One region of the Bacillus sp. AC266 genome, then DNA from elsewhere that is predicted to be linked to it. Evidence: predicted binding sites of a transcription regulator. Region 1 holds the regulator's gene; each other region holds the start of a gene.
What was found. The regulator LexA, encoded in region 1, represses DNA repair genes until DNA is damaged. The targets are predictions, from matches to a motif close to CGAACATATGTTCG.
Positions count from the first base shown of each region.

Region 2: a site for LexA is predicted at 3,790-3,803, ahead of addB (helicase-exonuclease AddAB subunit AddB). Genes of this name have one in related genera too.
Region 3: a site for LexA is predicted at 2,733-2,746, ahead of ruvA (Holliday junction DNA helicase RuvA). Genes of this name have one in related genera too.
Region 4: a site for LexA is predicted at 3,001-3,014, ahead of recN (DNA repair protein RecN). Genes of this name have one in related genera too.

Region 1 is NZ_CEEDEC010000009.1:35,364-42,978, forward strand. It holds gene AC0IXC_RS26115 (ABC transporter ATP-binding protein) at 1-1,199, shown strand, start outside; gene AC0IXC_RS26120 (PadR family transcriptional regulator) at 1,427-1,750, shown strand; gene AC0IXC_RS26125 (DUF1700 domain-containing protein) at 1,743-2,285, shown strand; gene AC0IXC_RS26130 (DUF4097 family beta strand repeat-containing protein) at 2,286-3,089, shown strand; gene lexA (transcriptional repressor LexA) at 3,193-3,807, opposite strand; gene AC0IXC_RS26140 (YneB family resolvase-like protein) at 3,949-4,605, shown strand; gene AC0IXC_RS26145 (DUF896 domain-containing protein) at 4,651-4,890, shown strand; gene AC0IXC_RS26150 (bifunctional metallophosphatase/5'-nucleotidase) at 4,931-6,514, opposite strand; gene AC0IXC_RS26155 (phosphate/phosphite/phosphonate ABC transporter substrate-binding protein) at 6,700-7,615, shown strand, end outside.
Region 2 is NZ_CEEDEC010000005.1:21,016-28,630, reverse strand. It holds gene AC0IXC_RS20090 (DUF6584 family protein) at 1-149, opposite strand, end outside; gene cspA (RNA chaperone/antiterminator CspA) at 425-628, shown strand; partial or broken gene AC0IXC_RS20080 (hypothetical protein) at 655-916, shown strand; gene AC0IXC_RS20075 (hypothetical protein) at 967-1,152, opposite strand; partial or broken gene AC0IXC_RS20070 (RNA-guided endonuclease TnpB family protein) at 1,446-1,532, shown strand; gene AC0IXC_RS20065 (competence protein ComK) at 1,582-2,163, shown strand; gene AC0IXC_RS20060 (TVP38/TMEM64 family protein) at 2,498-3,091, shown strand; gene lepB (signal peptidase I) at 3,148-3,711, shown strand; gene addB (helicase-exonuclease AddAB subunit AddB) at 3,829-7,344, shown strand; gene addA (helicase-exonuclease AddAB subunit AddA) at 7,341-7,615, shown strand, end outside.
Region 3 is NZ_CEEDEC010000002.1:406,197-413,811, forward strand. It holds gene AC0IXC_RS09585 (YhcN/YlaJ family sporulation lipoprotein) at 1-101, shown strand, start outside; gene AC0IXC_RS09590 (branched-chain amino acid ABC transporter substrate-binding protein) at 134-568, opposite strand; gene AC0IXC_RS09595 (BofC C-terminal domain-containing protein) at 1,157-1,672, shown strand; gene AC0IXC_RS09600 (iron-hydroxamate ABC transporter substrate-binding protein) at 1,683-2,627, opposite strand; gene ruvA (Holliday junction DNA helicase RuvA) at 2,817-3,434, shown strand; gene ruvB (Holliday junction branch migration DNA helicase RuvB) at 3,440-4,441, shown strand; gene AC0IXC_RS09615 (DUF2905 domain-containing protein) at 4,438-4,638, shown strand; gene queA (tRNA preQ1(34) S-adenosylmethionine ribosyltransferase-isomerase QueA) at 4,658-5,710, shown strand; gene tgt (tRNA guanosine(34) transglycosylase Tgt) at 5,723-6,862, shown strand; gene yajC (preprotein translocase subunit YajC) at 6,890-7,150, shown strand; gene AC0IXC_RS09635 (TIGR04086 family membrane protein) at 7,187-7,570, opposite strand.
Region 4 is NZ_CEEDEC010000002.1:618,908-626,522, reverse strand. It holds gene spoIVB (SpoIVB peptidase) at 1-1,019, opposite strand, end outside; gene recN (DNA repair protein RecN) at 1,139-2,878, opposite strand; gene argR (arginine repressor ArgR) at 3,149-3,598, opposite strand; gene AC0IXC_RS10800 (TlyA family RNA methyltransferase) at 3,741-4,580, opposite strand; gene dxs (1-deoxy-D-xylulose-5-phosphate synthase) at 4,584-6,476, opposite strand; gene ispA ((2E,6E)-farnesyl diphosphate synthase) at 6,784-7,615, opposite strand, start outside.

The DNA.
Region 1 (7,615 bases):
TACTAGGCGGTAAGACCTCGAAATTAGCACAAGACTATCTTTCTGGTATAACAGATCATTTTAATGGAATTAAAGATATAAAGAGTAATACTTTGGAAGCATCACGTATAGATTGGTTACAATCTATAACAGAAAAGATGAGTAATGAACAAATGGAGTATATGAGAATAAGGTCGAACTCTCAATTGTTTTATAAAGTTTCAATGGCTATTTTAATTGCATTTTTTATATTATTATCAGTAAGTATATTTAAAGCTCAACCTACCCAATTACTATTAATCATACTCATCTTTTCGAGACTATGGCCACGATTTATGACAATTCAGTCAAATTTAGAACAGCTTGCTGCAAGTATTCCTGCTTTTAAATCTTTATGGGAATTACAAGAAGAGTGTAATGAAGCAGTTGAAATGCAGGATATACATCAGCAAAAACATATAAAGCCGATTTGTATAGAGCAGGGTATTGAATGTAAGGGTATTTATTTTCGATATAATAAGAAGGAGCATTTGTATGCACTTCAAAATATTAATGTGAAAATACCAATCAATAGTATGACGGCTATTGTGGGACATTCGGGAGCTGGGAAGAGCACATTAATCGATGTTTTAATGGGATTGATTCAGCCAGAGAAAGGTCAAGTATTAATAGATGGAACTCCTCTTACAAGTGAAAATTTATTGTCATTGAGACGGGCTATTAGTTATGTGCCACAAGATCCTTTTTTATTTAATGCAAGCATAAGAGAAAATTTATTGATGATTGAGCCGAATGCGAGTGAAGAACAAATTTGGACTGCATTAGATTTTGCGGCGGCAGCTGAATTTGTACGAATGCTTCCAAAAGGGCTTGATACTCTCATTGGAGATCGTGGAGTGAGACTTTCAGGCGGTGAACGTCAACGACTTGTACTAGCTCGAGCTATTTTAAGACAACCATCCATTTTAGTATTAGATGAAGCTACGAGTGCATTAGATACTGAAAATGAAGTAAAAATTCAATCAGCAATAGAAAGGTTGAAAGGAACGATGACTATTGTTGTTATTGCGCATCGGTTATCTACGATTCGGAATGCAGATCAAGTTATTGTTTTAGGAAAAGGTGAAATTGTTCAAAAAGGTGAATTTAATCAATTGGCTAAAGAGAGAAAAGGTGTATTTCGAAATTTATTAGGGTCGCAAATGGAAGTGGGTTCATAGAGGAGAAAGATTGAATGAAATCTTGTATTATTGTAATTCTAGTTGAATGATAGCCCGGATAATGGTCAGTTACAAAAGGTCTTATTCGGGCTTTTATATTTGTGTTTTCTAAATTTAGGGAATAAATATAATTCAGTACCTTGCAATAAATAATACTAAGTGGTATATTATGGATAAAATAGCTACCGTTTATTGAACAGTACTAAAATGAGAAAGGGGGATTGTCCTTGAACGTTCAGTTTAAAAAAGGTGTGTTAGAACTATGTGTTTTGGCACTAGTGAAACGTAAAGATAGTTACGGTTATGAACTTGTACAGCAAATCTCTAATAAATTTTTAATATCGGAAGGTTCTGTATATCCGTTATTACGTCGTTTAACGAAAGAGGGATATTTTCAAACGTATTTAAAAGAATCGACGGAAGGACCGCCCCGTAAATATTATCAACTAACAGAGCAAGGGGAGATGCAACTTACGTTATTAGTAACAGAGTGGCGTGATTTTGCTAAAGGTGTTCAAGAAATTATTGAAGGGGTGGAATGGGATGAGTAAAGAGCAGTTTCTTAAAGAATTATCAAGTCATCTTAGAAAGTTACCAGAAGAAGAGAGACAAGATATTTTATTCGATTATGAAGAGCACTTTCAGTTTGGGGTAGAAGAAGGGAAAACTGAATCAGAAATAATAAAGGGTCTTGGCTCTCCGAAAGTAATTGCGAAAGACTTACTTGCGATGTATCGATTTGATGAAATGAAAAAAGATCCGTCGACTTCAAATGTGACAAGAGCTGTCATGGCAGCGGTTGGACTTAGTTTGTTTAATTTTATTATCGTGCTAGGCCCGTTAGTTGCAATTATAGCTTTTATATTTTCTTTTTGGGTCGGTGGTATTGCTAGTGTAGTGACACCATTTTTCGTTATTGTAAAAGTATTTATGGGCACTTTTATATGGTTGGATCTTTTCGTTAGTATAACGTTTGTCGGAGTAGGTTTGTTGTTATGTATTGTAGCTTATTATAGTACGAAGTGGTTTAAAAGATTATGTGTACGCTATGTAGTCTGGAACTTCAAAATGATAAAAGGGGAGTAGATGATGAAAAAGATATTATTAGTAGCTATCGCTTGTATCATTATTGGAGTAATAGGGATTTCACAAACATATGAAAAAGCAGTACAAACTGCAGAAAAAGGAGATAAAGAGGACGTAATTAAAAACGAAACGCTAAAAAATGTAGAAGTTAAGTTAGATGCTGGAGATATTGTTGTCCAAAAATCTCCTGATTCCTCTTTTTATGTAAAGCAAAAAGGAGACGTAAGTAAACAGGAGATTCGTATTGCTGAAGATGGTGATACATTAAAAATCATAGGGGAAATAGAAAAAGGTGTTTCATTTGATTTTTCATTTTACAATTTCGGATTTCAAACGCCTACATTGACTATATTAGTACCTGAACGTTCTTATCAAGAGATAAAAGTAAATTCATCCGCTGGACAAATAGAAATAAGTAATGTGAAAAGTGACCGCGTAAGTGTTGAAACACTCGCCGGAGAAGTGGATTTGAAACATGTAACAGCAAAGAGTGTGGAGGGGTCTACAAAAGCTGGTGAGGTGAATTTTAAAAAAGTAATAGGGAAAGTAACAGCAAAAACGGCTAGTGGGGATATAGATATTATTGATCATGATTCTAAATATGATTTAGAGGTAAGTTCAACTGCTGGAGATGTAGATATTACTTTATTGGAAAAACCACAAGATGCAGTTATAACTGGGCAAACTGCTGCTGGAGACGTGACAATTTTTAATGAAGACAATAAAAATATAACGATTGGTAATGGTAGTAAAAAGATTAGCGGTAAAACCGCTGCTGGAGATGTTACTATTGAAACGCGTTAATAATTAATGAAACGCATTCTTTTGAATGAACGGAAATCTATCAAAATATAAAAAGAAGATAATTACCTATATAAATAAGGGAATTATCTTCTTTTTATTATTTTTAATGTAAATCACGATATACGCCAATTACTTTTCCAATAACTGACACTTGTTTTAAAATAATAGGTTCTAGTGAAGAGTTTTCCGGTTGCAGACGGAAATGATCTTTTTCTTTATAGAAACGTTTAACAGTTGCTTCGTTATCTTCTGTTAAAGCAACTACAATTTCACCGTTGTATGCAGACTGTTGTTGGCGAACAACAACTAAATCACCATCAAAGATACCGGCTTCAATCATGCTATCTCCAGAAATGCGTAACATAAACACTTGATCTGCTCCAGCAACGATACTAGCTGGAAGTGGGAAGTGATCTTCTACACTTTCGACTGCTGTAATCGGTAAACCGGCAGTAACTTTTCCGATGATTGGAACTTGAATAACAGATTGTGTTTCCGTTCGGTTGTCACCTAAAATTTCAATTGCGCGTGGTTTTGTTGGATCGCGTCGAATATATCCCTTTTCTTCTAGTCGTGATAAATGTCCGTGCACTGTAGAACTAGAAGCAAGGCCGACTGCTTGACCGATTTCACGTACGGAAGGTGGATATCCTTTTTCTTGTACTTTTAGCTTAATAAAGTCGAGAATGTCTTGCTGGCGTTTCGTTAACTTTTCCATGTTTTCTAACACCTCGTTTTCTTTCATTTTTCTTATTATTAAGTATAACATGCGAAAAAACATTCTACAAACATAAGTTCGAACGAAAGGCAAATTTATGATACACTATAAGGAAAATATAGTGAGAAAGAAGGGTTCAAAATGAATGCAATTATTTATGCACGTGTGAGCACAACAAAAGAAGAACAGGAAACATCATTATTGCGTCAAAAAGATGAATTATTGCATTTAGCTGAGCGCTATCAAATGGATGTTACAAAGGTAATTGAGGAGCAGGCTAGCGGTTATACAATTGAACGTGATGGCATATTAGAAGTGCTAGATACAATTCGAGATGAACAAGTTGATGTACTACTTATACAAGATGAAACGCGTCTTGGTAGAGGAAATGCAAAGATTGCATTAATGCATTGTTTACATAAAGAGGGGATAAAAGTTTATACGCACACGCATAGTGGTGAATTACAGCTTTCAGATTCTGATTCGATGGTGCTAAATATAATTGGGATCGTTGAAGAGTATCAAAGAAAGATCCACAATTTAAAAATTAAACGTGGCATGCAAAGAGCAGTGGAGAAAGGATTTCGTCCAGAAAATAATTTGAAAAATCGTCATTTAAGCGTAGGACGTGAGAAAAAAGAAGTGCCAATTGAGGAAATTGTACGTTTGCGCCGGAATGAATTAACTTTTGAAGAAATTGCAGCAACACTTCGTGGTTTTGGTCATGATGTTTCAAAAGCAACTGTACATCGAAGGTATGTAGAATATACAAAGCAATTGCTTGATAAAGAGGACTAACTATTGTATGATAATAATCAGTTTTGAGTAGAAGGGGGATTCGAGATGCCAAGTCAAGAACTCATTGAACGCATTAACTTCTTAGCGAAAAAAGCAAAAGCTGAAGGCTTAACTGAAGAAGAACAACGTGAGCGCCAATCGCTTCGTGAACAATATTTAAAAGGATTTCGTCAAAATATGTTAAACGAATTAAAAGGAATTAAAGTCGTTAACGAAGAAGGCACGGACGTTACACCGGCGAAATTAAAAGCTTTAAAAAAGCAGGATAATGCAAAATTAAATTAAAAGATGGGCATAGCCCATCTTTTTTTATTTGTTAAAATTGTTATTTAATAACTTTCCAGTTTTCATTTTTTGTTGCTTCTATCCTTTTATGCTTCAATATATAGTTAGCGATAAGTTCAGACATATCTGTTGGTATGTCTTTTACTACTGGTTTATTTTGAAACATAAAGAAGTTCCCGCCACCGCTTGCACGATAATTATTCATAACAACGTCATATTCTTCATTCATATTAAGAGGAGCGCCTTTATACTGCAAAGACTCTACTCTCTCTCCAATTGGTTTTGAAATGTTTAATACATACGAAATCCCTTCCCACATATCGTAATTATAGTGTTGTGGTTTTGGTTCTATATAGGTAGGGTTTACGATGATGGTTCCATCTGCTTTTAATGTGAAATAAGAAGCAGAGAGTTCGAGAGCATCTTTTATATCCGCTCCGGTTATTCTAATTACTTTTAATGTATTTGGATAAATATAATTAGAAACGATGTCACGCATTGTTACATGTTTCGGGAAACCTGGAGATGTATTATGAAACAAACTTGTACAAGAAATTGAAACATTAGCTATATCCATCTGTATTTTATTTATGAATTCAATAAAAGGATGGTCTTGCAAACGTGTTTGCATAGCATCGGAAATTTGCATATCCCCATAAATTATTCCAATAGGTTTATCAAGCCAATTTTGTGTTTTCTCTTCATAATTGGCAACCAAGGAAAGAACATCTTGGTCTGCCGCAATTCCTTGTACGGGCAATAACTCTGAATAACTCTCTTTTTTCACCCATTTTTGTTCTGCTTTTTCGAATGTTACTGTTACTTTTCCAACTGAGTGTCCATTGCATCCGGTCTGTAAAATTGTTACACCATTAATCACGGTGTGAGCGATTTCTCGGTGCTGGTGGCCTGTTAGTAAAATATCTATGCCTTCAATTTCATGGCACATTGCATATCCTTGGTTTTCACCTGTTAAAACTTCAGTCGGTACTCCGGTTTGTAAATCACGTTCAAATCCCCCGTGATAGGCTACGACTAGTAAATCTGGTTTTTCATGTTTACGGATGTAAGAAACCCATTTTTTTGTTGTTTCAAATGCATCTTCAAATTGTAAATCTTTAATATGATGTGCTTGTTCCCAATGGGGGATGTAATGCGTTGTCACCCCTAAAATAGCAATTTTTATATTTGATTCAATATGTTTTATTATATATGGTTTCCCGAAATAAGGTTCTTTTCTGTTTTTATCTAAAATGTTTGCTGATAGATAAGGGGAATTTGCAGTAGCCACAGCATTATTTAATATATCCATTCCGTAATTAAATTCATGATTTCCGATAATTGCAATGTCATACTCTAAGTAGTTGGCTAATAAGGACATTGGGTTTTCCATATCTTTTTCGTATGTAGCGTAATGATAAGTAAATGGTGTTCCTTGAATGAAGTCCCCGTTATCAATCAGAAGAACGTTTGCATTTTGAGAACGTTCTTTTTTTATGAGAGTAGAAATTTTAGCTAAACCAATTTCTGCTTTGGAGTTATCTTGGTAGTGAATTGGATACACAGTACCATGTACATCGCTTGTTAATAAAATATTTAAAGTTACAATTTGATTTTGATTCAACACCATTCACCTTTTCTATAGTTATCTTTCAATTAATCATATCAAATATATGAAAAGAATTTTAATGTGAATGTATAGAATGTGTAAAGATTCTGTAAATAAGCAATTATTTGTAAAAATATGTGATATATTTCTTCATGTTTATGGAAGGTTATTTTATAACAACGAAAAATGGAGGCACTAACATGTTGAAAAAAGTTTTTGCAATGAGTACAACAGTTGTACTAGCAGCAGGATTATTAAGTGGATGTGGAACGAAGGAATCAAGTGCAAGTAAAAATGAAGATACGAAAAAAGGTTATGTACCGAAGACACTAAATGTTCAATTTGTTCCTTCTCAAAATGCAGATACGTTAGAGGCGAAGGCAAAACCATTGGAAAAGCTATTAAGTGATAAATTAAACATTCCGGTAAAAGTTAGTATTTCAACGAATTACAATACAATTGTAGAAGCGATGGCATCTAAGCAAGTAGATGTAGGCTTTTTACCTCCAACAGCGTATGTGTTAGCGCATGAGAAAAAGGCTGCAAACGTAATTTTACAGGCGCAACGTTTTGGGGTAGATGATGAAACTGGAGCTCCGACAAAGGATTTAGTAGATGTTTATAAATCAGAGTTTGTTGTTAAGAAAGATTCTAATATTAATAGTGTAAAAGATTTAAAAGGTAAAAAAATTGGCTATCAAGATGTAACATCATCAGCGGGTTATGTATGGCCTGCGGCTGTATTGTTAAAAGAGGGAATCGATCCGCTAAAGGATGTGAAACCTGTTACATTAAAAGGTCATGATCAGTCACTTATTGCTCTTTTAAATGGTGATGTAGATGCAGCTGTTGTATTCCAAGATGCTCGCAATATTGTAAAAAAAGATTATCCGAATATATTCGATCAAACGAAAATAGTAAAATTTACGGAGAAAATTCCAAACGATACGATTTCTGTACGTTCTGATTTAGATGCAGAGTGGAGCAAGAAATTACAGGATGCTTTCATTGAAATAGGAAAGAATGAGGAAGGGCACAAAATCATTAAAGAAGTATACTCACATGAAGGATACGTTAAATCTGATGATAGTAAATTTGATATCGTTCGTGAATATG
Region 2 (7,615 bases), on a different contig from region 1:
TAAATGTCACCGAGTTTTTTCCTAAGTGCTAATTCATTCGGATAAGTAGTGATTAATCCGTGTAATCTATCTCTTGCTTTTCCAAGGTTGTTATTTTCAATATCTTTTTCAATTCTCTTTAATGTTTTTTTAGGGATTATTTCTGTCATACACGCCTCCTTATTAGAATAGGTATGGTTATATTTTATAAGAAATACTAAAATTTAGAAATTTTATTTTTAAAAAGATTGTACATTCTATTTTAAGTGTGTTATGATAATACCAGTTGAATAATTAAATTAAGCAATCCATATATTATCAAATGCCGAAAACAAACGGGAAAAAGTATGTGAGAACTAGTTTATGTTTCGAATTTGATAATGTGTGGATTCTTTTTTTATACATGAAGACTAAATAAAATGTATTTTCGTAGGAGGAAATAATTATGACAGTTACAGGACAAGTAAAATGGTTTAACAACGAAAAAGGCTTCGGTTTCATCGAAGTTCCAGGCGAAAACGATGTATTCGTACATTTCTCTGCAATCGAAACTGATGGTTTCAAATCTTTAGAAGAAGGCCAAAAAGTTAGCTTCGAAATCGAAGATGGCAACCGTGGACCTCAAGCTAAAAACGTAATCAAACTATAATTTTATAGTTTATTATAGAAAAAAGGATGGCTTATGCCATCCTTTTTTTTGTTGTTGAGATATACGATATTTATATTAGTAATAAAGACAGCCTAAAAAGTACGATTGAAGAAATAAAGGCGTACTCGAAAACTTATGAAAATGATAAAGTGACGGTAATTGATTTGAGGAAGTCTCATTCTCGGTATTTAGATCAAGAACCATATATAATCATAGTACAGGTTGAAAGAGATACAGAGAATCTTGGAAGAAAAAATAGTAGGTTTTTTTGAGGATGAAGAAGAATGAAGGAAATGGCAATCGGTATGTAAAAAGGGCTTTCCGTAAAGGAAGGCCTTTTAGTGTTCTTTCACAGCTTTTTTCTTTTCACGTTTCTTGCATTCTGGACATTTAGATTTACGAAAAGGCTTCGCGAAGAACAGTAAAATAAAAAATAAACCGAATATAATACTCGCTGAATTTTTTACGATAACAATGCTACTATTTTTCATTTGAATTGTTGGATGATCTTGCTTTTCTTCCATGAGAGACCTCCGTATATTTGATTTATATTTTAATTATAGCAAAATTAATTGCTGTAATTATATGAAAAGGGGAATGTGTTAAATATATTACAAATGATATAAATTCTTTTTTCGTATATAGAATCCTCTTTTTATACAGATTATTCTTTTGATATCCATATATTTTTATTAACATATTTGTATTATATTTGATTTATTATAAGTATTTGTAAAGAATCGCAGAATGTAAACCATTTCCTTTTCGTAGGTGCTACTATAAAAGGGAAATGAAGAAGGGAAATTAAATAGCAATTGAAAATTTAAAAAAGAGAGGTGAAAAATCTGTTACTAACAAAAGAGCGAGTATAGATAAAAATATTCTTAGCGTGCAAAAACTACATACTCTAAGGATATACATTTGCCTATATTTGTAGTAGCAGACAGTAGACTATGGAAAGTAAAGTAGAACGTTATGTCGAAAACTATGTTGTAAGCAAAAATACAATGGCCTTACTTCCTGTTGTTCTAGGAGAAAAGAAAGTTGTTACGCGAATTGTAGAAATGGAAGATTCTTTTTTCGTATTTCAAAAGCCTCTTGATATTATAGAGAGAAGTTGCCGGAAGCATGGTTCCAGTTTCTTTGGAAGAAAAGAAGGAACGAAGGAGTTAACTCGTATTACACATAAAGCTCCTATCGCAATTAGCCCGACAGATCAACTTTATTTTTTCCCTACGTATTCTTATTCTCGAAAAGAGTGTGCGTGGTTATCTCATTTTCATATTGAAGATAATAAAGAATTAAAAGATGGAAATCTTATTATTAGATTTATAAATGGTTTCGCTGTGAAACTAGAAATATCAAAAAGTAGCTTTGAAAATCAGCAAAATCGTACAGCGAAATTACGGACAGAGTATGAAGATCGTAAGAAAAAACAAGGAAATCCTTGCTTTAAAGAGATTGATAAAAATGAAGAATCTAAATTAACACCAGCATATGAGAAAGTGTATTTTGTGAAGGAAGGCGAAGTGTGAAAGGGAGAGGATGGGGGGACTCATCCTTTTTATTTGTCTGTTTTTGTCGGAAAGTCGATGAAAATCAAATTGTGGTCGATGTATTCAGAAAATCACCAGTGTAATTTCATTTACCGAAAAAATCATCAAAAAATATTGTTCCTCAAACAACCAAACGTACAACAAACCTTGTCGAATATTGAAAGATTATCATAGCATAATAATGAAGGAATTCTAGCGAATGATATGGAAACTTTAATAAATACATCTCCATATGTCGTATCTACCATTTCCTCTTTCATTTAAGCGATGATACAGTAGAGGTAGTAATTAGAGTAAAGGGGTAAAGTGTAGAATGGATTTTCAAACGATCAAAGAGTATTTCTCACCAGAAAATATGGATCATATTGTTGAAAGTTATCGTGCGTTCGGACCGCTTCTCGGTATTGGCTTACCGATGATAGAGGCGCTTATTCCGGCATTGCCACTCATTGTGTTTGTGTTGGCGAATGCTGTTGCATTTGGTTTTTGGTTCGGTTTTCTTTATTCATGGATTGGGTCAGTAATTGGTGCAATGCTTGTATTTTTCATTATTCGTAGCTTTGGAAGAAGTCGTTTCTTTTCTTTTGTAAATAAGCATGAGAGAGTGCGAAAAGCGATGGGATGGATTGAAAGAAAAGGGTTCGCGCCAATCTTTGTTATATTTTGTTTTCCGTTCACACCATCTGCGCTTATAAATGTTGTAGCTGGTTTGTCTCGCATTAGCGTAAAACAGTTTGGACTAGCATTAGCATTTGGAAAGCTTGTTATGATCTTTATTTTAACGTATATCGGTCATGATTTAGTGTCATTTATTCATAAGCCGGTGAAATCGGTTATTGTGGGCGTTGTTATTTTCATTTTATGGTATGTCGGTAAAAAAATTGAAGTAAAGTTAGAACTACATTAGGAAAAGTCTTCTTTGTAAAGATAAGCTTCATCATTAAAGGGCGAGGGGAGAAGCGAATGAAGAAAACTTTGAAAAAAGAAGGGCTAGAGTGGGTAAGAACAATTTTAATTGGTGTACTATTAGCTGTATTTTTTCGAACGTTTTTCTTTTCAACGTACGTTGTAGAGGGGAAGTCAATGATGCCGACATTGCAAGATGGAAATATGCTCGTTGTGAATAAGGTGAGTTATCAAGTAGGGGACTTGAATCGATTTGATGTCGTCGTTTTTCATGCGAATAAAAAAGAGGACTATGTAAAGCGAATTATCGGTTTACCTGGGGATCATATCGAATATAAGCATGATAAATTATATATAAACGGACAATTCGTGGATGAACCTTATTTAGAGACGTATAAGAAAGAGACAAATGGACGGCAATTAACAGGCGATTTTAAACTAGAAGAGTTAACGAAAGAAAAGTTTGTACCACCCGGTTCTATTTTTGTAGTTGGTGACAACCGCCTTGGTAGCTGGGATAGTAGGCACTTCGGCTTTGTGAAAGCTGATACAGTTGTCGGTAAAGTTGATTTACGATATTGGCCGATTCAAGAGGTACAAACGAATTTCTCAAAAGGCTGATATAATAAAATGAAGTATAAGGAAAAGACAAACGAGTATGTTTGTCTTTTTTATCGTCCTATAATACAATTGTGATAGCAAACTAACGTTCGTTATGTAAGTGAAAGGTGGGGTTTCATGTCACTTCGATTTGTGATTGGTAGAGCTGGAAGTGGAAAAAGTACACTTTGTTTACACGAAGTGCAAGAAGAGTTAAAACAGCGCCCAAGAGGGAAAACAATATTATATCTTGTGCCAGAACAGATGACATTCCAAACGCAGCAGGCGTTAATTGGGAGTGAAGAGGTAAGAGGTTCTATTCGGGCACAAGTTTTTAGTTTCTCGCGATTAGCGTGGAAGGTGCTGCAAGAAGTTGGCGGAGCGAGTCGTCTTCATATTGATGAAGCTGGTGTACATATGTTGCTTCGTAAAATTGTAGAATCTCGTAAAGATGGATTATCGGTGTTTCAAAAAGCAGCGGAGCAAAACGGTTTCTTTGAACATCTTGGTAGTATGATTGCTGAGTTTAAACGTTACAATGTGACGCCGTCTAACGTATATGAAATGTGGCAACAATTAGACACGCATAGCAGTAGTGCAGAGCAAAAGCTACTAGCGAATAAAGTGTATGATTTACAGTTACTATATGATGATTTTGAACGTGCTTTAATCGGAAAGTATTTAGATTCAGAAGACTACTTACAATTATTAATTGAGAAGCTTTCAGACTCTGAGTATGTAAAAGGCGCGGAAATTTATATAGATGGATTCCATTCATTTTCTCCTCAAGAGCTAGAAATCGTTAGAGGGCTAATGAGATTAGGAACAAGAGTAACAATAACATTAACGATAGATGAAAAAACGTTAGCGCAGCCAGTGAATGAACTAGATTTATTTTATGAAACGACGTTAACGTATGAACGAATAAAACAAGTAGCGCGTGAAGAGAAAATAGAAATTGAAAAAACAATTCCACTTATGGAACAACCGCGTTTTCATTCTCCAGCATTAGCTCATTTAGAAACGCATTATGAAGCGCGTCCGAATGAAAAGTATCATGGTGAAGCGAGTGTAACAATTAGTACAGCAGCTAATTTACGAGCTGAAGTAGAAGGTGTAGCTCGTGAAATTAGAAGACTTGTGGCGGATGAAGACTATCGTTACCGAGATATCGCAGTCCTTCTTCGTAACGGAGAAAGTTATTACGACGTAATGCGAACGTTATTTACGGATTATAATATCCCGCATTTCATCGATGAAAAACGCCCAATGTCACATCATCCGCTAGTAGAATGTATTCGTTCTGCACTCGAGATTATTAGCGGGAATTGGCGTTATGATGCAGTATTTCGCTGCGTGAAAACAGAGCTTTTATATCCATTAGATGTAAGAAAAGAAGCGATGCGCGAAGAGATGGATGAGTTTGAAAACTACTGTTTAGCGTACGGTGTACAAGGGAAGAGATGGACTTCTGAAGATCCGTGGATGTATCGTCGTTATCGTTCTCTTGATGATGCGAGCGAAATGATAACAGACAGTGAGCGTGAAATGGAAGAGAGAATAAATCGACTTCGCGACGTTGTAAGAACGCCAGTTATTCGTATGCAAAAAAGACTGAAGCGTGCTGGAACAGTTATGCAAATGTGCGAAGCGGTATATTTATTTTTAGAGGAGCTTGACGTTCCGAAAAAACTAGAAGAATTACGTGTTCGTGCAGAAGAAAATGGAGATTTCTTATTTGCGACAGACCATGAGCAAGTATGGGAAGAAGTGATGAATCTTCTTGATACGTTCGTTGAGATGCTTGGCGAAGAGAAGATGTCCCTTTCAATGTTTACGGAGGTTATGTCGACAGGACTTGAGGCACTTCAATTTGCGAACATTCCGCCGTCACTAGATCAAGTGTTAGTTGCTAATATTGATCATTCTAGATTATCAGATATTAAAGCGACGTTCATTATTGGAGTAAATGAAGGAGTGATTCCAGCAGCGCCTATGGATGAAGGTATGCTTTCTGATGAGGAAAGAAATGTTCTCACCGCTGCAGGTATCGAATTAGCACCAACGACGAGACAAACTTTATTAGAAGAACAGTTCGTTATGTATCAAATGGTGACGAGAGCATCTGAGAAGTTATACATTTCCTGTCCGCTTGCGGATGAAGAAGGAAAGACGTTACTTGCTTCTAGTTTTATTAAAAAAATAAAAAGAATGTTCCCTGATGTGAAAGAATCGTTTATTACGAATGATGTAAATGACTTATCGCGTTCGGAACAAATCTCATATGTAGCAACGCCAGAAGTAACGTTGTCTTATGTCATGCAGCAACTGCAAACGTGGAAGCGATACGGATTTGAAGGCAATTTAGACTTTTGGTGGGACGTATATAACTTCTACGTTACTTCAGATGAATGGAAGCAAAAAAGTAGCCGTGTGTTATCAAGTTTATTCTACCGAAATCGTGCACAGAAACTAAGTACAGATGTAAGTAGGGATTTATATGGAGATACAATTAAGGGAAGCGTTTCTCGTATGGAACTATTTAATCGCTGTGCGTACGCTCATTTTGCCCAGCACGGTTTATCGCTAAGAGAGCGTGATATTTTCAAACTTGATGCGCCAGATATCGGTGAATTATTCCATGCAGCGCTGAAGAGAATTGCAGACAAGCTATTACGTGAAAATCGGACTTGGGCGGATTTATCAATAAAAGAGTGTGAACACCTTTCTGCTTTAGTAATAGAAGAAATTGCACCGTTATTACAAAGACAAATTTTATTAAGTTCGAACCGTCATTTCTATTTAAAGCAAAAACTACAACAAATCATTTTCCGTACGTCACTTATTCTTCGTGAACATGCGAAGTCGAGTGGATTTGTACCAGTTGATTTAGAAGTACCGTTCGGTATGGGCGGGACTGGATCTCTTCCGCCAATGGAATTTGCGTTGCCAAATGGTGTGAAGATGGAAGTAGTTGGCCGTATTGACCGTGTTGATAAGGCTGAAGATGAGAGTGGTACGTTCCTTCGTATTATTGATTATAAATCAAGTTCGAAAGCGTTAGATTTAACAGAAGTGTATTACGGACTCGCACTTCAAATGTTAACGTATTTAGATGTTGTTACTTCAAATGCACATACGTGGATGAAAAAGGGCAGTACTGCATCACCGGCGGGTGTATTGTATTTCCATATTCATAACCCGATTGTTGAGATGAAAGGCGATGCATCTGAAGAAGAAATTGAGAAAGAAATTTTAAAGAAATTTAAAATGAAAGGTCTCGTACTAGGAGATGCTGACGTTGTGCGTTTAATGGATAATAAACTTTCAACAGGAAGCTCTGATATTATTTCTGCTGGTCTGAAAAAAGATGGTAGTTTTAGTGCGCGTTCTAGCATTGCAAGTGAACAAGAGTTTAACGTACTTCAAAAATATGTACACCACTCGTTTGAAAATATCGGAAAAGACATTACAGAAGGTGTTATCGATATTGCTCCTTACAAAAAGGGGAATAAAGCGGCATGTACGTTCTGTAACTTCAAATCTGTTTGTCAATTTGATGAATCACTTGAAGATAACCAATTCCGTACGTTAAAAGATATGAAAGATAGCGAAGCGATGGAGAAAATTAGAGAGGAGGTTGGCGGAGAATGATAGAAAATTGGCCTCAGAAACCAGAAGGTAGTCAATGGACAGATGACCAGTGGAAAGCGGTTGTAGCGAACGGACGTGATATTTTAGTCGCAGCGGCAGCTGGATCAGGGAAAACAGCGGTATTAGTTGAACGTATTATTAAAAAGATTATAAGTGAGGAAAATCCAGTCGATGTCGACCGCCTGCTCGTTGTAACATTTACGAATGCAGCAGCGCAAGAAATGAAAAATCGAATTGGGGAAGCGTTAGAAAAAGTATTAATTGATGGGCC
Region 3 (7,615 bases), on a different contig from region 1:
GTACGCGTTTACGTAACGGCACAGCTACAAACGATTTTAATCGTGACATAACAAATATGTTCCGAGACATTCGTTACGGCCTGACTGGTACTATGCGATAACAAATCAAAGAGGAAGGGATAGCCCTTCCTCTTTATTCATCTTCGTCTTGTAAACGACGTTTTTTTACAAAATAACTAACGGAGTAAGACGCTAAAAAGCATATGAAGAGAATACCACCTGTTAAAATAGCTTCAAATAGAGGTCTTTCTGGACTGAAAATGATATAAATAATAGCCATGATAATTCCTACAATAAGAGAGCGTAAAATAATTTTGTAATAAGGAGTTAACTTTATTTCCTTTTCGCTTTCTTCTACATCGATAGAAACGCTTAATTGTAAATAACTAAGTACAATACTTGTAAGAATAAATAATAACCACAATGGAGATTTCGTAATTTGATCAATTCCTTCTGTGAATCCGATATAGCCTAAAATTCCGATTATACCAATTGATTGAAAAAGAAAGGCAATACGTATGTTTTTTAACGTTTGAAGTATGAGGCGTTCATCTTTAATTTTTTTCAAGGCATTCATCCCCTGTTTATATTTATAGCATTAATTGTAATATATATATTACATTAATAAATTTATAATTTACATAAATTTCAATTGGTTGAAAGAGGAAGAAAAATATATTTAGAAATATATTGCGCTTCTACCTTGTTAATGTTATATTAGCAAAGCGATGAGCTAATTTACGTAAGTCGAGAGATATGCTTAAGTGCTAAACACGCGAATGTGGTCGCCTGGTCTTTCGCCGTAAACGCATCAGACGCCTGCTTTGCAGGCGTCTTTCATTTTATATAAAAGTAAATGATACATGCAGATGAGGATTAACCCTTATCTGCATTTTTTGTCCCGCTATTTGTGGGCAGTAAGACTCCCACCTCAAAATTCGGCGAATGCGAGGGAGTTAGGTGGGAGATCAACTGCCCGTAAAAGCCCGATTGGTTCAACTAATAACCAGTGGGGGGATGAACAAAACCCCCCACTGATTAAAGTTTCACTTTATTTTCCTTAGAAATTTAATGCTATTGTTTATATGGATAAAACCCCCATTTCCGGAAAAGCTACAAATGAAAGTATGATTTTGCCTAGAAGAGGTGAACGGAAATGAAATGGATGCTAATTGCAGTGCAAGCTTTCGTTGTGATGTTTTGCTTAGCTTATGGATCCGATGTGAGGGCAGAAGTAGTAGAAAAAGAACCTCAAGTTACAATTTTATTAGAGCGCATGTATGTTGATGGAGAAGTAAGTGAGGAAATACTGACAGAAAAAGTAGCGGATTTAGAAAAGTTTTTGCAGCAATATAAAGAATGGCAACTTGTTGATCGTGATGATGTGCAAATCGTATTACAAAGGAAAGTTGATGATATTTCTCCTTTACTGAAAACGAGCGGTTATTTTGGTGTTTCAGAGGAAGGGATATTGCAAATTTTTAAAGGGGTACCGAAAAGTGATAACGCGATCCATTCCTTCTTTCAAATTGATATGAAAAAGCTTGAGAGTTATGAGCGAGCAAAACTAAAGCGTGGTATTCGTATTAAGTCAAAAGAAGGATTCGTGAAGACAATCGAAAAAATGAAGCAATACGCAGTGCAAAATAATAAAAAAAGCAGCTCAGGGTGAGCTGCTTTTTTTATTTATTCTTAGCTAAAATCTCTTTTGCGATTTCATCAATTAGCATATCTTTTCCGATTGGATTGAATGCTTTCGTATTGAAGACTTCATTCGATACTTCATATACGTGATTGTTTTTTACTGCTTTATTATCTTTCCAAACCGCACTGTTTTTATAGTCTTCGTACACTTTATCAGCTTCTCCGCCGAAGTTTACAATAAACATTTGATCAGGCTGGAATGCAACAAGACCTTCTAGTGATACTTGTGCCATCGTTTGTTTTAAATCTGTACCTTTTGTTGCTGGAAGCTTTAAGTCGTTAAAGATGATGTCACCGTATCCGAAGCTACCGTATACACGGAAGTTTTGTGGTGTTACTGCAACGAACATAAAGTTCTCATCTTTTGTTTTTTCTTTAATTTTTTTAGATAAAGAGTCTGCTTTTTTATCGTAATCTGCAATCCATTTGTCGGCTTTCTTTTCTTCGCCAAATAGTTTACCTACTTCTTTAAACTTACCGCGCCAGTCTTCTAGATTTGTTTCTAGAACAACTGTCGGTGCCACTTTTTCTAGTTGATCATAAATTTTCAATTGACGATTGTTTAAAATAATTAAGTCTGGTTTTAAAGCGGTAACAGCCTCTAAATCAACTTTAGGTGCCCAGTACCAGCCGACTGCCTTTACCCCGTCTAGCTTGTCCGTTAAGTGATTTTGGATTTTATCTTTATATGTGTTTGCTGTGCCAACAGGTTTATGTCCAAGGATTAATAATTCCTCTGTTGATCCAGATAAATCAACAATTCTCTTTGGATTAGCTGGAATTGTTGCTTCTCCTTTAGCATGTTTTACAACTTTTGTTTTCGGTTGTTCTTTTGCTTTTGCTTCTTCTTTTTGAGAAGAACAGCCAACGATAGAAAGAACAACTAGCATAATAGTAAATAAAATAAATAGCTTTTGTTTCATCCTGATGTAACCCCTTTAATTAATATTGATAATCATTATCGACTTCTGTATATTAATGTTCTTTTTGTATTTATGTCAATAGAAAAAAACGGAAATTGTAAACGGGGAACATTTGTTGGGGCAGTCTCGCTTTTCTATTGTTAAATATGTTAAAATGGAATACATGATTTGAGAGGGAGAGATCGTATTTTGTTTGAATATGTTACAGGTTACGTGGAGTATGTAGGACCGGAATATGTCGTAATTGACCATAATGGAATTGGTTATCAAATTTTCACACCAAATCCGTATGTATTTCAAAGAAGTAAGCAAGAAATCCGTGTCTATACATATCATTATGTGAGAGAAGATATTATGGCACTTTACGGGTTTAAAACACGTGAAGAGCGTTTATTATTTACAAAATTGTTAGGTGTATCGGGGATTGGACCAAAAGGTGCTCTTGCAATTTTAGCTTCTGGTCAAACCGGACAGGTCGTTCAAGCGATTGAACATGAAGATGAGAAGTTCTTAGTGAAGTTCCCAGGCGTCGGAAAGAAAACAGCGCGCCAAATGATTTTAGATTTAAAAGGAAAACTAGCAGATGTTGTACCAGATGCGTTTGTTGATTTGTTCTCAGATACTGAAAGTTTTGATACGAAGAAAGGTTCATCAGTTGAACTTGATGAAGCACTGGAAGCACTGCGTGCACTTGGCTATGCAGAACGAGAAGTCTCTCGCGTTGTACCAGAGTTATTAAAAGAATCACTAACGACGGATCAATATATTAAAAAGGCACTTAGTCTTTTACTAAATGGTAAGAGGTGAGTATAATGGACGAACGTCTCCTTTCAGGGGAATCTGGATACGAAGATGCGGATTTAGAGTATTCATTACGGCCACAGACGCTCCGTCAGTATATTGGCCAAGATAAAGCGAAACATAATTTAGAAGTGTTTATTGAAGCGGCGAAAATGCGTGAAGAAACGTTAGATCACGTACTTTTATATGGCCCACCTGGACTTGGTAAAACGACGCTTGCGAATATTATTGCCAATGAAATGGGTGTTAACATTCGAACGACGTCAGGTCCCGCAATTGAAAGACCAGGAGATTTAGCAGCTGTATTAACAGCGCTTCAGCCAGGAGATGTATTATTTATTGATGAAATTCATCGTTTGCATAGATCTATTGAAGAAGTGTTATACCCAGCGATGGAAGACTTTTGCCTTGATATCGTTATTGGGAAAGGACCGTCAGCTCGCTCTGTACGTCTAGATTTACCTCCATTTACGCTAGTTGGGGCAACGACGCGTGCAGGTGCATTATCAGCACCACTTCGTGACCGTTTCGGTGTACTTTCACGATTAGAGTACTATACAGTAGATCAGCTTTCTGCGATTGTAGAACGTACAGCAGAAGTGTTTGAAGTTGAAATAGATTCGTTAGCTGCATTAGAAATTGCAAGACGTGCTCGTGGTACACCTCGTATTGCGAATCGTCTATTACGACGTGTACGTGACTTCGCACAAGTTCGCAGTGACGGAACGATTGCGATGGAAATTACACAAATGGCGTTAGAACTATTACAAGTAGATAAATTAGGACTTGATCATATCGACCATAAATTACTGCTTGGTATTATTGAAAAGTTCCGCGGTGGTCCAGTTGGATTAGAAACTGTTTCAGCAACGATTGGGGAAGAATCTCATACGATTGAAGATGTGTATGAGCCGTATTTATTACAAATTGGCTTTTTACAAAGAACGCCAAGAGGCCGGATCGTAACACCGCTCGCATATGAGCATTTCGGAATGGAGATGCCAAAAGTATGACGGAGATGCCAAAGCTGCTTATTACAGCTGGTATTTTGCTCATTGTTGTTGGATTAGCTTGGAAGTTCATAGGAAGGCTTCCAGGCGATATTTTTGTGAAAAAAGGTAACGTTACCTTTTATTTTCCTATCATTACATGTATTGTGTTAAGTATTGTATTATCTTTTATTATGTATATAATAAATCGATTTAAATAAGAAATAGGTGGATACAGTTATGGATATTAATCTGTTTGATTTTCATTTACCAGAAGAACTTATTGCACAAATCCCATTAGAAGATCGTGAAACATCAAGATTAATGGTGTTAGATCGTGAAACAGGCGATATTGAGCATAAACATTTTACAGACATTCTTTCTTACTTACATGAGGGGGATTGCTTAGTTTTAAATGAAACGAAAGTTATGCCTGCTCGTTTGCACGGTGTGAAAGAAGATACAGGCGCGCACATTGAAGTACTTCTTCTAAAACAAGAAGAAGGCGATAAGTGGGAAACGCTTATAAAGCCAGCGAAGCGTGTAAAAGAAGGAACTGTCATCTCTTTTGGTGAAGGAAAGTTAAAAGCAACTTGCATTGGAACAGCAGATCAAGGTGGGCGTCAACTTGAGTTTTCATATGACGGCATCTTTTATGAAATTTTAGACGAGCTTGGAGAAATGCCACTTCCTCCGTATATTAAAGAGACGCTAGAAGATCGCGATCGTTATCAAACGGTATATGCGAAGGAAATCGGTTCAGCAGCAGCACCGACGGCTGGCCTTCACTTTACAGAAGAGTTACTTGAGAAATTGAAGCAAAAAGGCGTCGGGTTAGCATTCATTACACTCCATGTAGGACTTGGAACTTTTAGACCAGTTTCTGCAGATACTATTGAAGAGCATCATATGCACGCAGAGTATTACCATATGTCTGAAGAGACTGCGGCGTTATTAAACCGCGTGAAAGAGAATGGCGGCCGTATTATTACTGTAGGTACGACATCAACTCGTACGTTAGAAACGATTGCGACAGATAATAGTGGTAAGCTTTGCGCAGCTTCTGGCTGGACAGATATTTTTATGTACCCAGGATATGAATTTAAAGCAATTGATGGTTTAATTACAAACTTCCATTTGCCGAAATCAACATTAATTATGCTTGTAAGTGCATTTTCAAATAGAGATAATGTACTTCATGCTTATAATGAAGCAGTAAAAGAAAAATATCGTTTCTTTAGTTTCGGTGATGCGATGTTCGTTGCATCTCACGCTAAAATGAGAAACAAATAAAAGGAGTAAATTATGACAGCAATTCGTTATGAATTTATTAAAACTTGTAAACAAACGGGTGCGCGTTTAGGTCGAGTGCACACGCCACACGGCTCATTTGATACACCGACATTTATGCCAGTTGGTACACTTGCAACAGTTAAAACAATGTCACCAGAAGAATTAAAAGCAATGGATTCTGGCATTATTTTAAGCAATACGTATCATTTATGGCTACGTCCAGGCCACGAAATTATTCGTGAAGCAGGTGGCTTGCATAAGTTTATGAACTGGGATCGTGCAATCTTAACGGATTCAGGTGGATTCCAAGTATTTAGCTTAAGTGATTTCCGACGTATTGAAGAGGAAGGCGTTCATTTCCGCAATCACTTAAATGGCGATAAATTATTCTTATCTCCAGAAAAAGCGATGGAAATCCAAAATGCATTAGGTTCAGATATCATGATGGCATTTGATGAGTGTCCACCGTTCCCAGCTACTTTTGAATACATGAAAAAGTCGGTAGAGCGTACAAGCCGCTGGGCAGAGCGTTGCCTAAAGGCGCATGAACGTCCACAAGATCAAGGTTTATTCGGTATTGTACAGGGCGGGGAGTTTGAAGAGCTTCGTCGTCAAAGTGCGAAAGATCTTGTTTCAATGGACTTCCCTGGCTATGCTATAGGCGGTCTATCTGTTGGTGAACCGAAGGATATTATGAATCGTGTTCTTGAGTTTACAACACCACTTCTTCCTGATGATAAACCACGTTACTTAATGGGTGTAGGTTCTCCTGACTCGTTAATTGATGGTGCGATTCGCGGTGTTGATATGTTTGACTGTGTACTTCCGACTCGTATCGCTCGAAATGGTACATGTATGACAAGTGAAGGCCGCTTAGTTGTGAAAAACGCGAAATTCGCTAGAGACTTCGGGCCGCTTGATCCGAACTGTGATTGCTACACATGTAAAAACTATTCTCGTGCGTACATTCGTCACTTAATGAAATGTGATGAAACGTTCGGAATTCGTTTAACGTCTTATCACAACCTTCATTTTCTGTTAAACTTAATGGAGCAGGTGAGACAAGCTATTCGTGAAGACCGTCTTGGCGATTTCCGCGAAGAGTTCTTTGAACAGTATGGCTTTAATAAACCGAATGCTAAAAACTTCTAATACATAATTTAAAAGGAGGAACACAAGATGAATGCAGGTATGATGAATATCGTTATGATTGTTGCGATGTTTGCGATTTTCTATTTCTTATTAATTCGCCCGCAACAAAAGCGTCAAAAAGCAGTTGCTCAAATGCAAAATGAAATCAAAAAAGGTGATGCTATCGTAACAATCGGTGGTTTACACGCTACAATCGAATCAGTGGATGAAACAAAAATTGTTGTTAAATCTGGTGGTTCACACTTAACTTTCGATCGCAATGCGATTCGTGAAGTTGTGAAAAACTAATGATGAAGGCCCTGCATGAAATGTGCAGGGCCTTTTTTAACTATTTTGTTTTGACATATTTACACCGAAAATACCTCCGAGTGTACTCGCACCCATTAATGCTAATTGGTAGAGTAACTGTGAGTTCGATAAAGTTTGAGAGAAGCCTAAATAGTTAACGAGAAAGACGAGAATAGCGAATGTAAGGCCTGTTGTGAAACCTACTAGCCATCCTTTTCCTTGTGCCTTTTTACCAGCAATAAATCCAGACATAAGCATAGATAGAAGGGCTATTATAAAAATAATAATTACTAATGTCCCTTCATTAATATTCGTAAATTTTAATAAAAGAGCCATGATCATACTTGTAATAGATGCGAGGATTAATAAGGTAATAATACCGAAGCCGATTGCGCTCGATAATTTTTTCGTTCCATCCATTATGCATTCCCCCTTTTTAATACAAGCATATTTTCATTTTGTTTA
Region 4 (7,615 bases), on a different contig from region 1:
TCCACCTTATCTTGATCAATAACTGTTAATATTTTCGCTGGCCCTTCTTTTACTTGATGGGATAATGCGATAGGCATTGCTTTATCCATTATGCCGTTTGTCATATCTGTGTTTAATTTCCCAAAAATACCATACGGGCTATTTATTGTAATATTACCAATCACTTCACGATCCGGTGAAAATCTTGCTAATTTTTCTCCCGGGTTCCCGTGACTTCCTCTTTCAATAGACGTTACTGTCGAACGCATAATTTGTCCATCTTCTACTTGAATTGGCTTTTTTGTATCATTATCGGAAATTACATGACCAAGCGCTCCATATTTCATAGAATCTGGATGTACAAATGTCATCGTTCCGATACCAGCTGCTGAATCACGAATATACAGTCCAATTCGGTAAGAGGATTCACCATTGTCTTTTTGTGGTGTTAGCTTAGCACGAATATATTTTCCATCTCTTAATAAAACAAGATTAAGCGGTTCACCTGTTTCTCCACTATTATGAATAAATGGTGCTACATCACTCATTCTTTCAATTGTTTTACCATTGATTTCAGTAATCATATCTCCAATCTGTACACCAGCTGTTTCACCAGGAGATACTTTACCCTTTTCAGTTTGAATTAAATGATGGCCTACAACAAGTACACCTTTTGTGTTCAATTTTACACCAATCGATTGTCCACCTGGAATAACTTTAAAATCTTTTAATACTTTCACATTTACTTTTTTCACTGGAAATCCAGCAAGTTGAAACACCATATCAGCTTCACCATTTTGGTGAGAATTTACCATAAGTTCTTGTTCATTTGAACTTACAGTAAACACATTACGATTTGTAGATGCAGCCTTAAAAACTGGTAATGATGCTATTTCTGATTGTTGTCCTTCAAAAACAACAAGTTGCTTCGGAGATGAAATAAACGTTCGAAGCGGTTTAAAACATCCAATAAAAACTAGAGAAACAAGGAGACAAAGACCTATTATTTTTCGAAATCTTTCTAATTTCAATTTGTTCACTCTCCTCGCTCCTACCCCACATTCAGCCTCTTGGCTTCACTTTTTAATCTCTCCTTGCAGCGCTTTATTTATAACCGGAAGAATTAAGAAATCGTCATTTGAGAAAAAAAAGCTATCCATTACTGGATAGCCTCTGCTGTCTGTTTGAAATGATGCGCTTGCGTAAGTAACTCTTTCGCATGCTCTGTCGTTAAATCTGTAATTTCAACACCAGAAATCATTCGAGCAATTTCTGTTACTTTTTCATCCGTACTTAACACAGTAACCGATGTAATCGTACGATCATTCGCCACTTGTTTTCTAATAAATAAATGAGAGTCCGCCATTGAAGCTACTTGAGGTAAGTGCGTAATACAAAGTACTTGCGAGTTTACTGATACACGATAAATTTTTTCCGCAATAGCCTGTGCAACCCGACCACTCACACCCGTATCCACTTCATCAAAAATAACAGATGCAACACCTTGATGCTTAGAAAAAATGCTTTTTAAAGCTAAAATAATACGAGATAACTCTCCGCCAGAAGCGACCTTTGAAAGTGGCTTTAACGGTTCACCCGGATTCGTTGAAATATAAAATTCCACATGATCGTAGCCATCCGCCGTAAGTTTTACCGGTGTTCCTTCCACGAGAGGTTCTTCTACATTTCCTACCCTCTTCATAATTCTCACTTCAAATTTCGTTTTTTCCATATATAGTTCTTTTAATTCTTGATGAATAGCGCTTGTAAGATGATCTGCAAGCTCATGACGCATAGTACTTAACAACGTTGCTTCTTTTACAATAACACCTTCTAATTTCGTTAACTGCTTTCTCGTCGTTTCAATATGTACGTCTTTATTTTCAATCGTAAAAATTTCTTGTTCAATTTTATCAGCATACGCTAAAATCTCTTCTACAGTATTTCCATACTTTCTCTTTAACATACGGATTTCATTCAAACGTGTTTCAATTTCATCTAGACGTTTCGGATCATATTCCATCATATCTAATTTTTCTCTAAGCTGGTATGCAACTTCTTCTAATAAGTAATAACTATTCGCAATAGAATCATGATTTTCTTGATACGCTTCATCTAAGTGCGTAATACTCTCCATTTGTCCCATTGCATTTCTTACGTGATCCAATCCCTGTCCGTCTCCACTTAACGAACGATACGCATCTCCTAATGCTTTATAAATCTTTTCAAAATTGGAGATTTTTAATCGTTCCTCAGTCAATTCATATTCTTCATCCATTTTTAAATCCGCCTTACGAATTTCTTCATGTTGGAATTGAATTAAATCTAGACGATGGGCCATTTGTTGTTCATTTTCACTTAAAGATTTCAGCTGTTTTTTTAACTTCTCATAGTCTGTATATACATTTTGATATATGCCCAATTGTTTAACAATGCGATTTCCATCAAAATGATCAAGCATAAACATATGACGCTCTTCATTCATTAAATCTTGTGTTTCATGCTGTCCATGAATATCAACTAGCGTTTTTCCAATCTCTTTTAATATGCTGAGTGTAACAAGTTTCCCATTTACACGACAGACACTTTTTCCGTTCGCAGCGATGTCACGCTTCAAAATAATCATGCCATCTTCTATTTCTATATCTAACTCTTCTGCCTTTGCGATACATGGATGCTTGTCATCTTCTACATAGAATAAGCCTTCTATCTCAGCCTTTTCTGTTCCATATCGAACAAATTCTGCTGAACCACGGCCACCAACAAGCAAACTAATTGCATCAATAATAATGGATTTTCCAGCTCCTGTTTCACCACTTAAAACGGTTAAACCTTTTTGAAAAGAAATATTTAATGCCTCAATAATAGCAAAGTTTCTGATCGATAATTCCGATAACAATGCCCCATTCACCTCGTTATAAACTAATCCCCTATTAAGGGCTTTTCTCAGTATTCTTCATTCAAATAGTTATACTATATGTTTGTATGTATAAATTACTCTTCTAACCCGCTCCATTGTACCAAACATTCGTTTTACGGGTCAATCCACCTATTTTCTAACTTCATTCAAAAAAAATAATGTATTGTATTTGAAAATCCGTATTTTTCGCCAATAAAAATATCTTGTTTACTTTCCACTTTACAGAGGAAAGTAAACAAGATTTTTCTGTTAAAGCATATTTAAGAAACGATCAGAGACAACACCTGTATCTTCAGGTGTACGGCAAATAATTAAGCAAGTATCATCACCACAAATGGTTCCGACGATCTCATCCCACTCTAAATGATCAATGAGTGCCCCAAGTGAATGAGCGTTACCAGGCAATGTTTTTAGCACAAGCATATGTCCTGCCGTGTCTAATTTTACAAATGAATCCACTAGATTTCGTTTTAATTTTTGCAACGGATTAAATCGTTGATCTGCTGGCAAGCTATATTTATAGCGGCCATCATGTAATGGCACCTTCACTAAGTGCAGTTCTTTAATATCGCGCGATACTGTTGCTTGCGTTACATTAAACCCCACATTACGTAAAATATCAACTAGTTCATCTTGTGTTTCAATTTCTTTGTTAGCAATAATTTCCCTGATTTTAATATGGCGCTGACCTTTATTCATACATTTGCACCTCACACTATCTCTTACCATAGTTTAAACATTGGTATACTTCATTTATTTATGTTACCGTATAATCCATTACTTGTACACAATTGTTTTTACAATCATTATACGATTACAACAAAAAGAGGAACAACATATGTTATTCCCCTTTCCCTTTTTGTTTTAAAACATCATGTGCTTCTGTAACAACTTGCTCAATAGAAACCGGAGAATGATTTTCGCCATTCTCACGCTCACCGTGCCACTTTAGATGAATTAAAAATTCAATATTTCCATCCCCGCCTGTAATTGGTGAGAATGTTAAACCTTCGATATTATAGCCTTCCTTAAGAGCAAAATCGACAATCATTTCCACGACAGCTTCATGTACTTTTCTATCACGAACAATGCCTTTTTTCCCGACTTGTTCTCGTCCAGCTTCAAACTGAGGTTTAATCAATGCAGCTACATCACCATTTGGCATAAGCATTGTTTTTAAAACCGGCAATATAAGCCTTAATGATATAAATGAAACATCAATACTTGCAAACTGCGGTAAACCACGCTCTAAATCTGCCGGTGTCACGTAACGGAAGTTCGTTCGTTCCATCACAACAACACGCTCATCTTGACGCAATTTCCACGCAAGTTGATTATATCCTACATCTAATGCGTAGGATAACTTCGCCCCATTTTGAAGCGCACAGTCTGTAAAACCACCAGTTGATGAACCAATATCTATCATAACCTTATCTTGTAAATCAAGTTGAAATGTTTCTAATGCCTTTTCAAGCTTATAACCACCACGGCTTACATACGGCATGACTTGCCCTTTCACCGTAATCTCCGTATCTTGTGAGATTTTCTCCCCTGGCTTATCGAGTCTCATTTCATTCGCATATACAAGACCTGCCATAACAGCACGTTTAGCCTTCTCACGCGTTTCTATAAGTCCTCGCTCTACTAATAGTACATCTACTCTTTCTTTTTTTACGCTCATTTGTTACGCCCTTTTTTGTTTTGATGGAATCATTGTATGAATACGGTCTACAACAGCATCTGTTGTTAAACCAATTTCTTCTAACAGTTTTGTTACACTACCATGCTCTATGAAGCGATCAGGAATACCCATTCGTTCAATTAAAGCACTATGGTATCCGTTCTCAGAAGCAAATTCAACTACTCCCGTTCCAAAGCCACCGATTAAACAAGCCTCTTCAATCGTTAAAATCGGTATATTTTTCCCTAAAAGATCATGTAAATATGCTTCGTCCATCGGCTTAATAAAGCGAGCATTCACTACTTTCACTGATACTCCAGCTTGTTCAAGACGCTCAGCTGCTTCCATTGCCATCGGGATTGTCGTACCAAACGTTAAAATTGCTGCTTGTGTGCCTTCTTTTAACGTTTCCCATGTACCGATTGGAATCGCCTTTAATTCTTCATCCATTTGAACGCCAAGTCCATTTCCGCGTGCATAACGTAAAGCAATCGGTCCATCTTCGTATTGCATCGCTGTATATACTAAATGTTGACCTTCATTTTCATCTTTCGGCATCATAAGCACCATATTCGGCAAGTGACGTAAAAACGCGATGTCAAATACACCTTGATGCGTTTCACCGTCTGCTCCTACTAATCCAGAGCGATCTATTCCAATGAAAACATTTAAATTTTGGCGACAAATATCATGAACAACTTGGTCGTATGCTCTTTGTAAAAATGTTGAATAAATTGCTAAGAACGGCTTCATCCCTTGTGTTGCCATACCAGCTGCCATTGTTGTAGCATGCTGCTCTGCAATACCTACATCAATCATGCGATCCGGAAATTCTTTTTGGAATTTCTCAAGTTTCGATCCAACAGGCATTGCAGGCGTAATTGCAACGATACGTTCATCCGTTCTCGCTAGCTTAAGCACTGTTTCACTAACAACAGCACTCCATGCTGGTGCAACTTCTTTCGGTTTAACGAAGTCACCTGACTCAATTTTATACGATCCTGTTCCATGCCAAGTTCCAATAACGTCACTTTCAGCTGGTTTATAACCTTTTCCTTTTTTCGTAATAACATGAACAAGTACTGGGCCTTTTGTTTTCTTTGCATATTGCAACGTTTCGAATAACTTTTCATAATCATGCCCATCGACCGGACCTAAATATGTAAAGCCTAATTCTTCAAAAAAGACGCCTGATACTAGTAAATATTTTAGACTATCTTTTATTTTCTCTGCTGTCGCAGCAACTTTCCCGCCGACTGCTGGGATTTTCTTCAATATATACTCTAGTTCATCTTTTACCCAATGGTACTTCCCTGCGGTACGTAAACGACCAAGTACATTATGAAGTGCACCGACGTTTGGTGCAATTGACATTTCATTGTCATTCAAAATAACAATCATGTCCGTTTTTTCATGCCCAATGTGGTTCAATGCCTCTAAAGCCATTCCGCCTGTTAATGCACCATCGCCAATGATTGGTATAACGTATTCTTCCGTTTTCTTTAAATCACGTGCTAGAGCCATTCCCATTGCAGCAGATAACGATGTCGAACTATGACCAGTTTCCCAAACATCATGCTCACTCTCGCAGCGTTTTGGAAAACCACATAGACCTTGGTATTGCCTTAATGTGCCGAATTCTTTCGCACGCCCTGTTAAAATTTTATGTACATAGGATTGATGTCCTACGTCCCATAAAAACTTATCTTTCGGACTATCAAATAATTTATGCAGAGCAATTGTGAGTTCTACTACACCTAAATTAGGTGCAATATGTCCACCTGTTTGAGAGAGCTCTTCAATTAAAAACTTACGAATATCCTCACTCAACCCCTCTAGTTCACTGATAGACATATCTTTCAAAAAACTAGGGTTTTGAATTTGCGTTAGATCCACATGGATCACTCACTTTCATTTCATAATCTGTCAACATGTCAAATATTATAAGAAACATTTACACAACACAAGAAATTATCTTTTCTATTCTTTTTATCTTGTCCTGCTTTCAGAAAACACTTCCATTTTTTCACTTATCATATTATACATCATATTTCTTTACGTGATGAAAAAAATAGCCGCTAACACGAAGTGATAACGGCAATGTAATCTACATATATTTTTGCCAATAACAAGAAAAGAAAAACCTTTCCTACATTTATATCATAAAATGATGAATGACTCAACAAATGGAAACGCTGTTATATTAGTTATTACGTTTTGCGATTAAATCACAAATAGATAGTAAATACTCATCTTGTAATTGTAAGGAGCTAATAGAATCTTTTGCTTTTGCAATTTTCTCCTCTAAAATAGATTTTGCTCTATCTACAGTAAATAACGTCGTATATGTGCTCTTCTCGTTGGAAGCATCACTACCAATCGGTTTTCCAATCTCTTCTTCTGTTCCTTCTACATCCAAAATATCATCTCTAATTTGGAAAGCTAGACCGATATATTTCGCAAATGCAAGTAACTTCTCTTCTTGCTCTTCTGTAGCATCAGAAAGTATCGCGCCTGCAAGTACAGCAAACTCAAGCAGTTTACCTGTCTTATGATTATGAATGTACTCTAATTCATTAATTGTAAGTCGTTTTCCTTCAGCTTCCATATCTGCCACTTGTCCAGCAACCATTCCTTCAGGTCCTGCTGCTTTCGCAAGCTCAAGTACAAGTCTTACTTTTTTTTCAGCAGAGATTTCTTTTTGCTCATATGCCATAATAACTTGAAAAGCATATGTCAACAAACCATCTCCCGCTAAAACTGCCATTGCTTCACCAAATACTTTATGATTTGTAGGCTTTCCTCGTCTTAGATCATCATCATCCATACAAGGTAAATCATCATGAATTAACGAATATGTATGAATCATTTCAAGGGCACAAGCTGCACCCACTCCAAGATTTCTTTCTTTCCCAAACGCTTGTAACGTTGCAAATAAAAGTAACGGGCGGAGACGTTTCCCACCCGCTTCCAAAGAATATGCCATCGCTTCACGAAGCACATTTGGACATTGTAATTCATTTGCATAGCTTACA